Linked DNA regions of Synechococcus sp. PCC 7335. The main gene of each other region encodes a partner of the protein of the gene in region 2 in a complex. Links are inferred from orthologs where the notes say so. Each region holds a gene or a part of one and is shown on either strand. Other genes may lie near its edges.

What was found. Proteins that work in one complex are often made in the same cells at the same time.
Region 1: the proteins of mnmG (region 2) and mnmE are in contact, whole or in part, in a solved structure (PDB 9HIP), measured with the Escherichia coli proteins. The link is inferred for Synechococcus sp. PCC 7335 from one-to-one orthologs.

What each region holds. Positions count from the first base shown.
Region 1 is NZ_DS989904.1:99,481-106,814, forward strand. The notes cover bases 1,421-4,396. They hold mnmE (tRNA uridine-5-carboxymethylaminomethyl(34) synthesis GTPase MnmE), read left to right. Parts: upstream 1,421-2,206; coding sequence 2,207-3,586; downstream 3,587-4,396. Other genes in these bases: S7335_RS00440 (DUF2062 domain-containing protein), read right to left, coding at 1,421-1,847; S7335_RS00450 (Uma2 family endonuclease), read left to right, coding at 3,675-4,250; S7335_RS00455 (NAD(P)/FAD-dependent oxidoreductase), read left to right, coding at 4,297-4,396. Also shown: S7335_RS00435 (SIMPL domain-containing protein), read right to left, coding at 57-824; more of S7335_RS00440, read right to left, coding at 1,092-1,420; more of S7335_RS00455, read left to right, coding at 4,397-5,919; S7335_RS00460 (efflux RND transporter permease subunit), read right to left, coding at 5,961-7,334. UniProt on the Escherichia coli protein: Exhibits a very high intrinsic GTPase hydrolysis rate. Involved in the addition of a carboxymethylaminomethyl (cmnm) group at the wobble position (U34) of certain tRNAs, forming tRNA-cmnm(5)s(2)U34.
Region 2 is NZ_DS989904.1:1,089,193-1,096,426, reverse strand. What follows is about bases 1,302-4,177. They hold mnmG (tRNA uridine-5-carboxymethylaminomethyl(34) synthesis enzyme MnmG), read right to left. Parts: upstream 3,747-4,177; coding sequence 1,857-3,746; downstream 1,302-1,856. Other genes in these bases: S7335_RS04905 (HAMP domain-containing sensor histidine kinase), read left to right, coding at 3,960-4,177; S7335_RS04915 (carbohydrate ABC transporter permease), read right to left, coding at 1,302-1,804. In the rest of the region: S7335_RS04920 (carbohydrate ABC transporter permease), read right to left, coding at 1-824; more of S7335_RS04915, read right to left, coding at 821-1,301; more of S7335_RS04905, read left to right, coding at 4,178-5,192; S7335_RS04900 (sugar O-acetyltransferase), read left to right, coding at 5,379-5,939; S7335_RS04895 (transporter substrate-binding domain-containing protein), read right to left, coding at 5,940-7,148. UniProt on the Escherichia coli protein: NAD-binding protein involved in the addition of a carboxymethylaminomethyl (cmnm) group at the wobble position (U34) of certain tRNAs, forming tRNA-cmnm(5)s(2)U34.

The sequences.
Region 1 (7,334 bases), 990 kb from region 2 along the record:
CGATGTCGTAAGCTAATGTGCGTTCGCTTGTGGAAACCAGCTCGTTTGGAATCTAGCTAGTAGCTGATGTACAAGGTTACTTGTCCACTGATGGTTTGTTCTTGTCCGAGGACGATGGTGCTAGCAGCAGTATCAGCTAGGCGATTTTCGACAGCTTCTGGACGAGGAACAGGGACGCTAACAGAGCCAATAGAGATATTCACAATTTCTGCGCGAGAGAGTCCTAATGTACTTAGCACCGTGTCCGCCTGCTGCTGCGCATCTTCAACAGCGTTAGCAAGTGCTTGCTGTCTAGCTGCAGTAGTCACATCATCTTCTGCGACAAAGCTAATGCCGTTGATTTGAGTCGCACCTCGATTGACAGCCTCATCTATGAGGGGTCCTGCCGCTTCGGTTGGTACTCTAAATCTAACGGTGTTAGTCGCTTGGTAGCCAATTAGCCTCTGCCTGTTGTTTGCATAGTCATAGCGAGGGTTAAGCGAGATGCCACTTGTCTCTAACTTTTGCACATTATCTTGCGATTGCAACCACTCAATCACGGCTGTAGACTGCTGAGCCGCCTGCTGTTGAGCTGATTGAGCCGTCTCTGCTTCTATGTTCACGCCTAGATTAACTTGAGTTAGCGTAGTAGGGATTGACTGTATCCCTACCCCAGTAACACTCAACACTCGCTCTGACTGATGCACAGGACCACTATTCGTTTGAGCTATGGCTGAGCCAGAGCGCAGGGTGTAGCCTCCTACTGGAACCAGAGTCATCATTGCCAATGCTAAAGCCCACCTTCGACGGCCTAACTGCTTAGGTCGGATTAGCCAAAGTTTCATCACATATTTCCTCAATGTATCTTCGATGCGTTCATCTACTGAACTTCATCTACTAAAAATGCAGATAACTCACTACAGAATACTGTCACTATGATTGAGAAAAGCACTGGTTTCAGTTTCAGTAACCTCTCACTGGTTCTGCCAGCATGGTTCTGCCAACATTTTAACAATTACATTTGATTGGCATTGAAACAGCTAAAACTAGACCGGTCAATACATCTAATGATTTTAGATCAATACCCAATTCGATGGCAAAGGTGGACTACTCTACCTTCTATCGCTCTGTTTCTTTTCTCGAAACAGAGCAATCCGCAGGCCAAAGTAATAAGCAATGGAGCTTGCAGCTATACCAACCACGAAAGAACCTAGTAGCAGCGACGCACTTGCAGACACGCCTAGGCTCATCCACTCTTCCGTGCCAGCAGACGCAGATGGCATCATAATGTCGTTAGGTAGGCGCAATAGCCAACGACCGACATGAAAGTTGAGCGCAAAGATAGGAACGTAGGTAAGCGGGTTGCTAATCCACGTGCCGACAGCGGCCATAATCTTATTGCCACGAATCGTAGCGGCGATCGCAACCCCAATGATCGTCTGAAAGCCTAGTAGCGGAAATGCCCCAGCAAACACGCCAGCAGCAATACCTCTGGCGATCGCATGAGGGCTGCCTTGCATTCTCAAAAAGCGAATATAAAAGTAGCGAAACAACCGCCGCCAGTAAAGTAAATTGAATCTTTTTAGCACAGAATTATTGGGTAACGCTCTCTGTCTAGCAGCTCTCTTTTTTCTGTTTGACTGTTCACTAGAAAAGAGCGGCACCGGCCTTTCCATCAAAGCCAAAGACTCTACATCTCCTGTAGACTCTCTGCGCACTGTAGCAGACGCTTCACTCGCTGAGCTTCTGTGCATGGACTCTCTAAGTGCAGCCAAGTCTAGAGCAGATAGCGAATAGCGATCTCCTTTCGATGGCGGTAGCGACCTATCGTAATCTGCAGTATCAGGTTGTGACATCGAATTTTGCATAGCTTACGAAGGATATATCACTAGTCTTTTCACCTCAGCTCAAGAAAGGTTTTTTGGGAGGACTCTAATGGGTTGTAGCCCAACAGTATTTTGAAGCCAGCCTCAAAATACTACCTTTAAAGTCTTGCACCTTACCTAGTGGCAGGAGGCCAGAGAGATATGCGTCCACTCAGCTTATTTTATACCAGCGAATGAAATCATCTACCGCGTGAGTGATAAGTTGGCCGTAATACTACAAAGAGGCACTTCCTATCTTTAGATTCGTACTCCTGAGCAATCCCCTTGTAATTGATATGTTGTGGCTTAGGTCATACAGTTTCTGAACAGACCGCTGCTCTACGCCCTGTGCCCATTCGATCATGCCTCAGACCATCCACCAAGCTGAAACCATCGTGGCGATCGCTACTGCCATTGTCCCTGAACAAGGGAGCGTTGGCATCGTTAGGCTATCTGGGCTAGATGCGATCGCGATCGCCAAACAGCTTTTTCACGCGCCTGGACGACAGCCTTGGGAAAGCCACCGCATCCTATATGGACATATCCACAGCCAGCAGACCATCGTTGACGAAGCGCTGCTGCTGCTAATGGAATCGCCTCGCTCTTACACCCGCGAAGATGTCGTCGAATTTCACTGCCATGGTGGCATTATGGCAGTGCAGCAGGTGCTTCAGCTCTGCCTACAGCAAGGCGCTAGGCTAGCACAACCAGGTGAATTCACCCTGCGGGCTTTTTTGAACGGACGCCTAGATCTTACTCAGGCTGAGAGCGTTGCCGATTTAGTTGGCGCTCAGTCCCCACAGGCTGCTCAAACGGCGCTAATGGGAATTAGAGGTAAGCTAGCTGAGGTTATTCGTCAGCTTCGTAGTCAGTGTCTAGATGTACTGGCAGAGATCGAAGCACGGGTAGACTTTGCCGATGATCTACCACCGATCAATGAAGATGACGTGCGATCGCGCCTTCAATCCATTCATCATCAGCTCGCCCAAGTTCTGTTGACCGCTGATCAAGGTGAATTACTTCGTACTGGTCTTAAAGTCGCCATCATCGGCCAGCCCAACGTCGGCAAATCTAGCTTGCTCAATGCCTGGAGCAAAAGCGACCGGGCAATCGTTACCAATCTGCCTGGTACCACCCGTGATGTCGTCGAGTCGCAGCTCATCGTCGGTGGTATCCCGATTCAAGTCCTTGACACCGCTGGCATTCACGCTGCCACCAACGAAGTCGAAAAAATCGGTATTGAACGCTCATTAACGGCTGCTCAATCCGCCGATCTCGTATTGCTGACCATAGACGCCACCGTTGGCTGGACAGCGGCAGACCAAGCCCTCTACGAGCAAATCAAAGACACGCCTCATATTATCGTAGTCAACAAAATTGACCTGTTAGCTGATAGTCATCCCACCACCCTCCCACTCCCTCACTCCCCCATCGTCCACACTGCTGCTGCCGTCAACCATGGCATCCCCGAGCTTGAAGCCGCTATTCTCAGTGCTGCTAACGCGGGCGATCTCACCGCTGCTAATACCGACATCGCCATCAACCAGCGTCAAGCCGCCGCGCTTACCCAGGCTGATATTGCGATCGCCCAAGTCGAACAGACCATAGCCAATGCCCTTCCGCTTGATTTTTGGACAATTGACCTACGCATAGCCATTCACGCCCTTGGCGAGGTCACTGGAGAAGAAATCACAGAATCTATGCTTGATGAGATTTTTAGCCGCTTCTGCATTGGCAAATAGCCTTGACGGACATTACCAGCAGACAGAGGTCTGCGATACACTGTATTCACCGCTTTGTGTTGCTAGCATTTCGTTGTGAAATAGCTCTATGACTGCTCTAACGCTACAGATGCCTCCGTCAACGAAACTCTCGGACGAGCAGTTTTATGAACTATGTCGCGTTAATCGTGACATCAGAATTGAGCGTAGCGCCAATGGAGAATTAATCTTGATGCCCCCTACTGGTGGAGAAACGGGAATCCGGAACGCTGATATCAACGCTCAGCTTTGGATGTGGAACGAAAGTAAGGGACTAGGCAAAGTATTTGATTCTTCTACTGCTTTTAGGCTTCCTAATGGAGCCGATCGAGCGCCAGATGCTTCTTGGGTGCAGATTGAGCGGTGGGATGCCTTAACGCCGGAGCAGAAGGAAAAGTTTCCCCCTATTTGTCCTGATTTTGTCGTTGAGCTGCGCTCTAAAACCGATCGCCTCTCGGTTCTTCAGGCCAAGATGCAAGAATATGTAGACAATGGCGCCAGACTCGGGTGGTTGATCAACCGAACGGATAGTCAGGTCGAGATCTATCGCCCTGATCAGGATGTAAAAGTTCTAATCAACCCTTCGTCTGTATCGGACGGCTCTGTTCTTCCAGATTTTGAACTGAAGCTCAAAGGTATTCTTTAGCTCTTGAGCTTCAGCTTGTTCTCTTCGAAAGTTTTAAGTTTCTTTTATGCTGCGTCTCACAGAAGTCAAACTTCCTCTAGATCATACTGAAGCTGATCTAAGAGCAGCTATCCTTCAAAAGCTTAAGATCGGTGATGCTGATCTTAAAAATTTTTCAGTTTTTAAGCGTAGCTACGATGCTAGAAAGAAAAACGCTATTTCATTGGTGTATGCGCTCGATATTGAAACGCCAAAACAAAAACAACTGCTGAGGAAGTTCAAAAAGACAGGTCGCGTGTCTCCAACTCCCAATATGGGCTATCGATATGTTGCCAAAGCGCCTAATGATCTAGAGATGCGTCCGATTGTGATCGGCGTTGGCCCCTGCGGTATGTTTGCGGCGCTGCTGCTAGCCCAGATGGGGTTTCGGCCAATTGTGTTAGAGCGAGGGAAGGCAGTACATGAGCGATCGCAAGACACGTTCGGATTTTGGAGTAAGCGTAGGTTCAACCCCGAATCCAACGCCCAGTTCGGCGAAGGCGGCGCCGGAACTTTCTCTGATGGTAAGCTCTATAGCCGGATCAAAGATAATGACCATCACGGGCGCAAAGTACTACACGAGCTAGTTGAGAATGGCGCTGTTCCAGAAATCTTGTATATCAGTAAGCCACACATTGGCACCTACCGCCTAGTCAAGATTGTTGAAAATATTCGTAATCAGGTGATTGAGCTAGGGGGAGAAATTAGATTTCAAAGCCGGGTAGAAAAGATTGAGCTGGATAGACAAGGAGAGAATCGTCAGGTTCGCGGCGTTACCATAGAAAATGGAGACTTTATTGCCAGCAATCACGTTGTTTTAGCAGTTGGTCACAGCGCTCGCGATACCTTTGAGATGCTCCATCAGCAGGGCGTCTATATCGAGCCAAAACCTTTTTCTGTCGGCTTTCGTATAGAGCATCCGCAGCCACTGATCAATCAGCAGCGCTATGGAGACAATGCTGGAAATCCCATTTTAGGAGCTGCAGACTACAAGCTAGTGCATCACTGTGCGAATGGTCGCACGGTCTACAGCTTTTGTATGTGCCCAGGTGGGCAGGTGGTAGCAGCGACTTCTGAAATAGGCAGAGTGGTGACCAACGGTATGAGTCAATACGAGCGTAGCGGCCGCAACGCCAATAGCGGCATTGTGGTTGGGATTACGCCAGAAGTCGATTACCCTGACGATCCGCTAGGTGGCGTTAAGCTTCAGCGCCAGTTAGAGACCAATGCTTTTAAGCTAGGCGGCGAGACATACGAAGCTCCAGGGCAGCTAGTCGGAGATTTTTTGGCAGGGAAGGCTTCGACGGAATTTGGTCAGGTAAAGCCGACCTATCGACCGGGCGTGCATCTGTGTGACTTAAGTGAGAGTTTGCCGGACTATGCGATCGCCGCTATTCGTGAAGCCATCCCTGCTTTCGATAAAAAGATTAAAGGATTCGCGATGAAAGACGCTGTTTTAACGGGTGTTGAGACGCGTACCTCTTCTCCTATCCGGATCAAACGAGATGAACGCTTTCAAAGTTTGAACACTCCAGGTCTCTATCCGGCCGGAGAAGGTGCAGGCTATGCAGGCGGTATTCTCTCGGCTGCTGTTGATGGCATCAAAGTTGCTGAAGCTGTTGCACTGAGTATGGTAGCAGCAAACGAATAATGTTTGTTCTACTTGAGCTGTTCTATTCGTAGAGTGAAGCTTCAGTGAGAGGTTTCTAAGCGCAAATCTGATTGCTTATCTGATTGCCTAAAAATTAGAATGTATGCGGATGGAATGAAATAGAGCGCCAGCAGGGTTGCCCCGCCAAGGCCGCCGGCGATCGCAATCGCCAAGGGTGGCCAAAATCCGGTGCTATCGAGCATCAACGGCACAAAGCCGACAATGGTTGTCACCGTCGTTGCGGCCACATGCCGAGTGGCTTTCAGCACAACCTGTACCGTTGCCTTGACATCGCCCGTTCTAGCCAGCGGATCTTCTCGCAGCGCTGCTAGTACGACAATAGAATCATTGATCGCCAGACCAATCAGACCCAGCGTTCCGAGAATAGCGGTAAAGCCAAAGATAGAGTTAAACACCCATAGCGCCATTGCCGCTAGTCCCACCGCGCAGACCGCAACCACACCCAGCAGCGCCGCGATCGCAAACGAATTAAACGATAGCACTAGCGTGGCCACCATCAGAATCGCTAGCACGCCTACAGACGCTAGCAAATTGCCGACGGCGGTGCCTCTAGCGTCAGCCTCCCCACCATATTCAATCCGATAGCCCGTCGGCAGCTCGAAGCCACTTTCTTCTAGCTGCTGTTGAAATTGGGTGAGCACTGTGTCTGGCAAGGCGCCTGCTGTAAGGAAAGCCTGCACATTGTTTACTCGCTGACCGTTGTAGTGGGCGATAGTGGCAATATCAGGAACAAGGTCGATGCTTGCTACAGCAGAAAGCGGCACGGGATTTGCCCCGTCAGACGTACCATTAGTGCTAAGTAGATCGGTTGAGGCGATCGCACTCAAGTCTCCTCGAACCGCATCACCTACTCTCACCCGCACTGGAATATCTTCCGTATCTTCTAACAAAGATCCACCCACCGCGCCATCTAGCGTACTATTGAGCTGAGCGGCGATCGCACTGTTGTCCAACCCCGTCCGCCGTGCGGCGACTTCACTCACCTGCAAAGCCAGCTTTGGCTGTACTTCGCTCATATCTGCGCGGGTATGAATCACGCTAGGAATCTGCGCTAGCTCGCCGCGTAGCTGATTGCCGATCTCTCGTAAACGTGACATTTCAGAACCGTAGAGCCGTAGCTCGATGGGTGCTGGGAAAGGCGGCCCTTGTTCTAGCTGACGCACTAAAGCTTGAGCCTGTGGAAACGCTGCATCTAGCTGTTGTTGGAGTGTGGTGATTGTGTCTCGTAAGTTATCAGCGCTGTTTAGCTGAACGATGCCCTGGGCGTAGTCTGGTGCATTCTCTCTAGACGCGACTACATTGTAGAAAAAAGAAGGCGCACTTTTGCCCAAAAACCAATGCACCTCCTCGACGGCGGGATGCTCACGGATCAGATCTCTCGCCTGGAGTACTTG
Region 2 (7,234 bases):
TCCTGGCCGCGATCGCCCACAATATTTCTGAGTACTAGCGTCACTGGAGCAACATCTTGATTGCCGCCTAGATATACTAGAGCCACAAGCAAATCATTCCAGACCCAAAGAAACTGAAAGACGGCAAAAGAGGCGATCGCCGGCATGCTGAGTGGAACAATGACTCGTGAGAATACCTGTAAGTGGGAAGCGCCATCAACCGTTGCAGCTTCGATTAAATCGCGGGGCAATGAGCCAATGTAATTGCGCAATAGGTATACGCCTAGCGGCAATCCATAGGCACTGTGCGCCAGCCAAACCGCGAGGTAAGTGCCAGAGAGCCCTAGTGCGGTATAGGCTCGCAAGATTGGAATTAACGTCATCTGTAGCGGTACGACTAGGAGCCCAACGGTAATGATGAATAAGGTTTGACGGCCGGGAAATTCCATCCAAGCAAGCGCGTAGGCTGCGAAGGTAGCGATCGCAATCGGAATCACCGTCGCAGGCACGGAAATCACTAAGCTGTTGAGAAAAGCTTGTCCCATGCCCTGATCGAACAAGACTTGAGCATAGTTGCTAAGCGTGAACTGGGTAAATTCAAACGGATTGACAAACACAGTCCACCAGCCGCTACTGGTTAAGTCTTCAGCGGGCCGAAAGGAGCTGATCAATAGCCCTAGCGTTGGCAATGTCCACAGAACCGCAATCGCAACGACCGCAATATGGACTGGCGCTTTGGCCACAAATTGCTCGAACCCAGACTTTTCTTTGCGGCTGCGCTGATAGCGCGGACCCGGTAGCCGTGGCTGAGGCGATTGTGGAGGAATGGATTTGGCGCTCGTCATCGATCTAGCTCCTGCTGGCGAAAGCGGCGAATGTTGGCCACCATGACGGGAATGACCGCGATCAGTAAGATAACTGCGATCGCACTACCCCGACCAAAGTTGCGAAAGTTGAACATTTCTCTGACCATTCGACTGGCGATCACATCGGTATCTAAGTTGCCACCTGTCATCACAAAAACAATATCAAACACCTTCAGTACTAAGACAATCACCGTCGTGGAGACCACTGTTACCGTTGGCATGATCATCGGTACGATAATCCGCCGAAAAATCTGAAACTCGTTAGCACCGTCTACTCTAGCGGCTTCGATTACATCTTTAGGCACGCCTTTGACGGCTGAAGAGAGCAGCACCATACAAAAGCCTGTCTGCAGCCAAATCATAATGGCAATCAGCGCAAAGTTATTGATATCACGCTCGACTAGCCAGCCAATCGGTTCGAACCCGAGAAAAGTCACAACCGCGTTGAGTAGTCCAATCTGTTCACTTCCCGCTGGCCGATAGGCATAGACAAATCGCCAGATAACGCTCGCGCCCACGAACGAAATCGCCATCGGTAAGAAGATCAAGGATTTAGCCAAAGGCTCATATCGCACCCTATCGACTAACACAGCGATGATTAACCCTAGTCCAACGCTAATACCTGTTACTAACACTAGCCATAGCAGGTTGTTGCGAAAAGCAATCAACATATCGGGCGAGGTGAAGGCAAAAATATAGTTTCTCAGTCCGACAAAGCGACTCGAATCGTTGTTGAAAAAGCTGAGATAGATAGTGCGAATGGTGGGTAGCACCAGATAAACCAACAGCAGTAGGAGGGAGGGTCCTACATAAATCCAGGGCAGAATTCGGCGCTGCGTTCCTTTGGGTAGAGCCTTTTCAACCAGGATATTGAGCCCATAGAAGATAGCAATGACACCGCCTGAGCCCAGCGCGATCGCCAGTAGTGCTCTGAGTATCAACAACAGGTTGTTATCCATAAATCAGCTCGTTCTGTGCGCCCCGTACTATTGGTCCAAGGATTTGCTCGAATTATGATGCTTGGCGATCGCGCACCTCCAGGAATACTAGCAGCGCGTTCACATCCGCCGGATTGACACCGCCAATCCGCGTTGCTTGTCCCACCGTCAGCGGTTTGACCTTGTTCAACTTCTCTCTTGACTCCATCGATAGTGTCTCGACGGTCATATAGTCCAAGTCTTGCGGCAGCGATCGATTTGTCTGACGAGAAACCAGATCAATCTGTTTTTGCTGACGCTGAATGTAGCCAGAGTATTTTATATCGATTTCCGCGCCTTCTTTTTCGGCGGTAGTTAATGCTTGATTACCTAGACCGTAGCTTTCTAGATGCTCATAGTGAAACTTAGGCCGGCGAATCAAATCGGCAAGTGTAACTGACCCTTTGATCTTTTGCTGGGTGTCTGCGTAGATTTGTTGGCCAACTTCAGTCTGTTCTTTCACCCTTTCGGTGTGCAAACGCTCTTTTTCAGCGATGATATTTGCTTGCTTCTGTTGATATAGCTGCCAGCGGCGATCGTCGATCAGTCCAATCTCACGACCCAATGGCGTTAGTCTTTGGTCTGCATTATCCGAGCGCAAGATCAGCCGATACTCCGACCGAGAGGTCAGTACTCGGTAAGGTTCTCTCAAATCTTTCGTACAAAGATCGTCAATCAGCGTCCCTAGATAGCTACCTTCACGCGGAAAGACAATCAGCTCTTTAGCTTGAACCAAACGGGCCGCGTTAATACCTGCAACGAGTCCCTGCCCAGCGGCTTCTTCGTATCCAGTCGTGCCATTGATCTGCCCCGCACAAAAGAGCCCTTCAACCTTCTTGGTCATTAGGGTAGGAAAACACTGCGTCGCCGGAATATAGTCGTAGTCTACAGCGTAGGCAGGGCGGAGCATTGTGCAGTTTTCTAAGCCGGGTAGCGTGTGGAGCATGTCCACCTGCAAATGTTCAGGCAGACCCGTCGAGAAACCCTGAATGTAAAGCTCAGGATAGTCGCGGCCTTCTGGCTCGATAAAAATCTGATGGCTTTCTTTATCGGCAAAGCGGACGATTTTATCTTCTATGCAAGGACAGTAGCGCGGCCCCTTGGCTTCGACCCAGCCACCGTAGACCGGTGAAAGGTGTAGATTATCGCGCACTAGCTGATGGGTGGCTGCGGTAGTGCGAGTCATGTAGCAAGGAATTTGCTCTCGTTCTTGCCAAACTTCTGGGTCAAAGCTGAACCAGCGGACGTTCGGATCGCCTGGCTGTTCTTCGAGGCGGCTGTAGTCGACAGAGCGCTTGTCAACGCGAGCGGGCGTCCCAGTTTTGAGTCTGCTGGTTTCAAAGCCGAGACGACTCAGGGTTTCGCTCATGCCGATCGCAGCGGGCTCTCCGGCGCGGCCAGCGGAAAGGGATTTTTTACCGACCCAGATAGTGCCATTGAGAAAGGTGCCGGTCGTGAGAATAGCGGCCTGACATCCAAAGGTCATGCCGAAGTGGGTTTCGATACCGATAATCTCACCGCGATCGCCCAACACTAGATCGGTCGCCATCCCTTCACGCAGGATCAGATTCTCCTGGTTTTCTACGACCGACTTCATCACAGCAGCGTACTCACGCTTGTCTGTTTGCGCCCGCAGAGCCCACACCGCTGGACCACGCGAGCTATTGAGAATTCGCTTTTGTAGATAGGTGCGATCAGCGATTTTGCCAATTTCCCCGCCCAGAGCATCGACTTCGTGAGCAAGCTGTGACTTGGCCGGACCTCCCACGGCAGGGTTACAGGGCTGCCAGGCAATGCGATCTAAGTTCATTGTCAGCAGCAAGGTGCGACACCCTAAACGAGCGGCAGCAAGCGCAGCTTCGCAGCCAGCATGGCCTGCACCTACTACTACAACGTCAAATTGGTCTGAAAAAGAAACACTCATACTGCAGGCAATAGTATCTATGCGACCAACCTAGAGGCGCTCTAGTTGCGGAGGTCAGAACTCACTGTCCGTCCGATATTGGTCTGACATCATTCTAGCGATTGATGGCTGTACCCAAGTGATATTCCTAGAAGACGACCTATAAGGCGTAAGAAGTCTGTAAGCTTGCAGAATATACATAAATTTTTCTTTAAGAAATAGGAAGCGTCAAACATGGATTTTGGTCAGCTGCTGGCTCAGCGCAAACGTGCCATTATTGATACGTGGATGACGCAGGTTCGTGGGGACAATCACATTGAGAGCAGCCAAGATCTGACCTACGAGGCGATTTTAGATAGTTTGCCTAATCTGCTAGATGCGATCGCTCATTTGCTTCGTGATCCTCAGCTCTCAGACGTTCGCGCTGCTATTGATCAAGCTGACGTTCATGGCGAAATGCGCGCTAAACAAGGGTATAGCGCAGGTGAAATCGTACGAGAGTATGGCATTTTACGCGGCATCATATTTGACGAACTAGAAGCGAAGCTGCTGACCAGCGACACCCGGTTAACTCTACGAGCCACCCGATTGATAGATGGTGTGCTAGATAAGACGATCGCCTTTTGCCTAGATCGCTACACGGACGAACGCCTGCGTGAGGTGAAATGGCTGTATGACGAGATGATGGTCAGTAATCAAGAACTAGACCGCTTGGCTCGTAATGAACAGAGGAACATGGCTTATCTTGCTCATGAGCTTAAAAGTCCATTGAGCTGCATCATTGGCTACTCTGACCTGTTTTTGCGGCAGCAGAGTTCGCATACGAAGCCCAACTTTGATTTTATTGAGCAGGTGCTAGCCAATGGCAGGCGACTGCTAACGATGATCAATGAGACGTTAGAGATCTCTTATTGTAGATCTGGACAGATGGCGATCAAGCTTGAGCAGGTCGACCTTAGTAGTTTGATAGAAGAAGTTGCTACTGTCCTCAGCACCTTGGCTCAGCAGAAGGCACTATCGATTGAGGTAGATTGTCAGGCTGATATTGAGCCTATGACAACTGACCAAACTCGGCTAAGGCAGGTACTCACTAACCTGATTAGCAATGCGGTTCGTTATACAGAGGAAGGCAGTATTAAAGTCAAAACAAGGCTAGTGCGAGGTAGGGAGAATAATCTAGTAGAAGTCGCTGTGATCGATAGCGGATTAGGTATCGATAGTGCCGAGCAAGATCGGATTTTTGAACCGTATTATCAAGGGGAAGCGGGCCAAAGGGCGGCAAGTAGTACGGGTTTGGGTTTGGCGATCGCCCGCCAACTGGTAGAACTGCTGCAAGGCAGCATTCGTTTAACCTCTGAACCTAACGTCGGTTCAACTTTCACCATAGTTTTGCCACTTCACTATTCAACCGGCGCTCAGCTAAAAACCCAGACAGAAGCCATTAGTGGCTCCAAAATGCACAGCTGAGCACCTGCTTTAGACGAATCGATTCATCTGATGGCGAAGTTTTTTGGCTACCTAACTTCAATGGATATCTCAGAATTGGATATCTCAAACCTGATGTTCTAGAGTCTCAGAGTCGATAACCTATGTCACCAAGTCGTCTGTCGTCTAGTCGTCTGTCGCCTAGTCGTCAAAAGTCTCGAAAATCCTATGTCACCTAGTCGTCAAAAATCTAAAATGTTGGCAGGCGAGCTATACCTTGCTAACGATCCTGAGCTGGCATCCGCCCACCTACAAGCGCAGTCCATCCTGTCAAGGTTCAACACAACCGCAGCGGATGCAACAGAAGAACGTCGGATTTTGCTGACCGAGCTTTTTGCCCGCTTTGGGGAAGACACCATACTGAAGCCAACGCTGCGTTGTGACTACGGCTTCAACATCGCTATTGGTAAGCGCAGCTTCATCAACTACGACTGTGTCCTCCTTGATTGCAACAAGATCACGATTGGTGATGAAGTGCAAATTGCGCCCGGCGTCCACATCTATACAGGAACCCATCCTTTGGAGGCAAAGACACGTCGAGCCGGGCTTGAGTACGCCCTGCCTGTTTCTATCGGAGATGGCGTTTGGTTGGGGGGTCGAGTCGTTGTCTGCCCTGGTATTAGCATTGGTGAGAACACAGTAGTAGGTACAGGCAGCGTCGTCACACGAGACCTACCGGCTAACGTGTTGGCTGTAGGCAGCCCGTGTCGCGTCATACGGCAACTCTGATTAGTTGTTCTTGGGTAAAAACTGCTCTAGCAATGGCTGCCAGTCAGCGTCAGTTTGCTCCTGAATCACCTGCGCGCTAATTGCTTCTAGCTGCTGGGCATCATTTGGCAGTGCAAAAGCATAGCGCCGAGCCTGAAGTCCGGTAGATTCTACAACGAACCGTCTTTGAAAGCTGTTCTTGTTGATATAGCTCAGCAGTGCTGCGTCATCAACGAAGGCGTCTATCTGGTCATCGGCGATCGCATTCAAACCATCTTCTGGCACATTGATCGGCTGAAAAGAGATCTCTTGTTCTTTTAGCGCCTCGGCTGCATTAGAGCCCTCTACGCTGCCGACTTTTAGCTGCTTGAGGACCGCTACCTGCGTGAGTTGCCCGCTATCGTCCGCAGCCAGCACAGAAGTAATAGACGCTGTCAAGGTTGCCGCTACGGCTAATGCAACAATCATCCAAAGCAACGCTACTAGGCGACCGCCAAACGTAGTGGGTACTTTGTCGCCATAGCCGACGCTGGTCATGGTCACTGCCGACCACCAAAAGCTATCCCAAAGTCCACTCATCATGCCCTTGCCAAAAACTTCTTCATCAGAGCGTCGCTCAAACAACCAGACAATCATGCCCACTACTAGTAACAGCACTGAGAGCCATAGAGAGATCCACAAGAAACGAGGCGTTAGAACGGCCTTAACATTATCTAGAATGTTGCGCTGCGCCGTTTGAGCGATGCCGATAGAGGTGACGTAGTAGCTTTGAGTAAAATCTACCCGCTCTTCTGCTCTAGCGGTTGCAGCAGCAGTGATGGCAATATCTATCGTTCCGTTTTCTACCTGGTCTATCGCTGCGTTGGGCGCGATCTCTTGCCATTCGTAATCAATGCCTAACTCTTCGGCGACTTCTCGCCATAGGTGAACGCCGATGCCGTCCCAGTCTGTACCTGATTCAGTTTTAGTGGCGATCGCAAACGGTGGTAGATGACTAACCCCTACAACCATTGACCCAGTCCCTTGGGCGCTCGCTGGCGGCGTGTCGGCGCTGGTTTCGCGGTTGTCTTCAGTAGTTGGCGGCGCTGTCTGAGTCTGCGCATTCGCAGGTGGGCGCGTTGGTAGATACAGCCCTAAGAAAAACAGCAGAAAAGCTATTCCACATCGCTTACTAAAGATTTGACCGAACTTTCTAGAACGGGCGCTAGCTTGCTTTTGTAAAAAGTACATATGAAGAAATCGCTTTAGCCTTATCTTTATTTTGTCCAGCATGGCGGCTTACTTTGATTCATCCATCACCGTACAGACAGAAATCA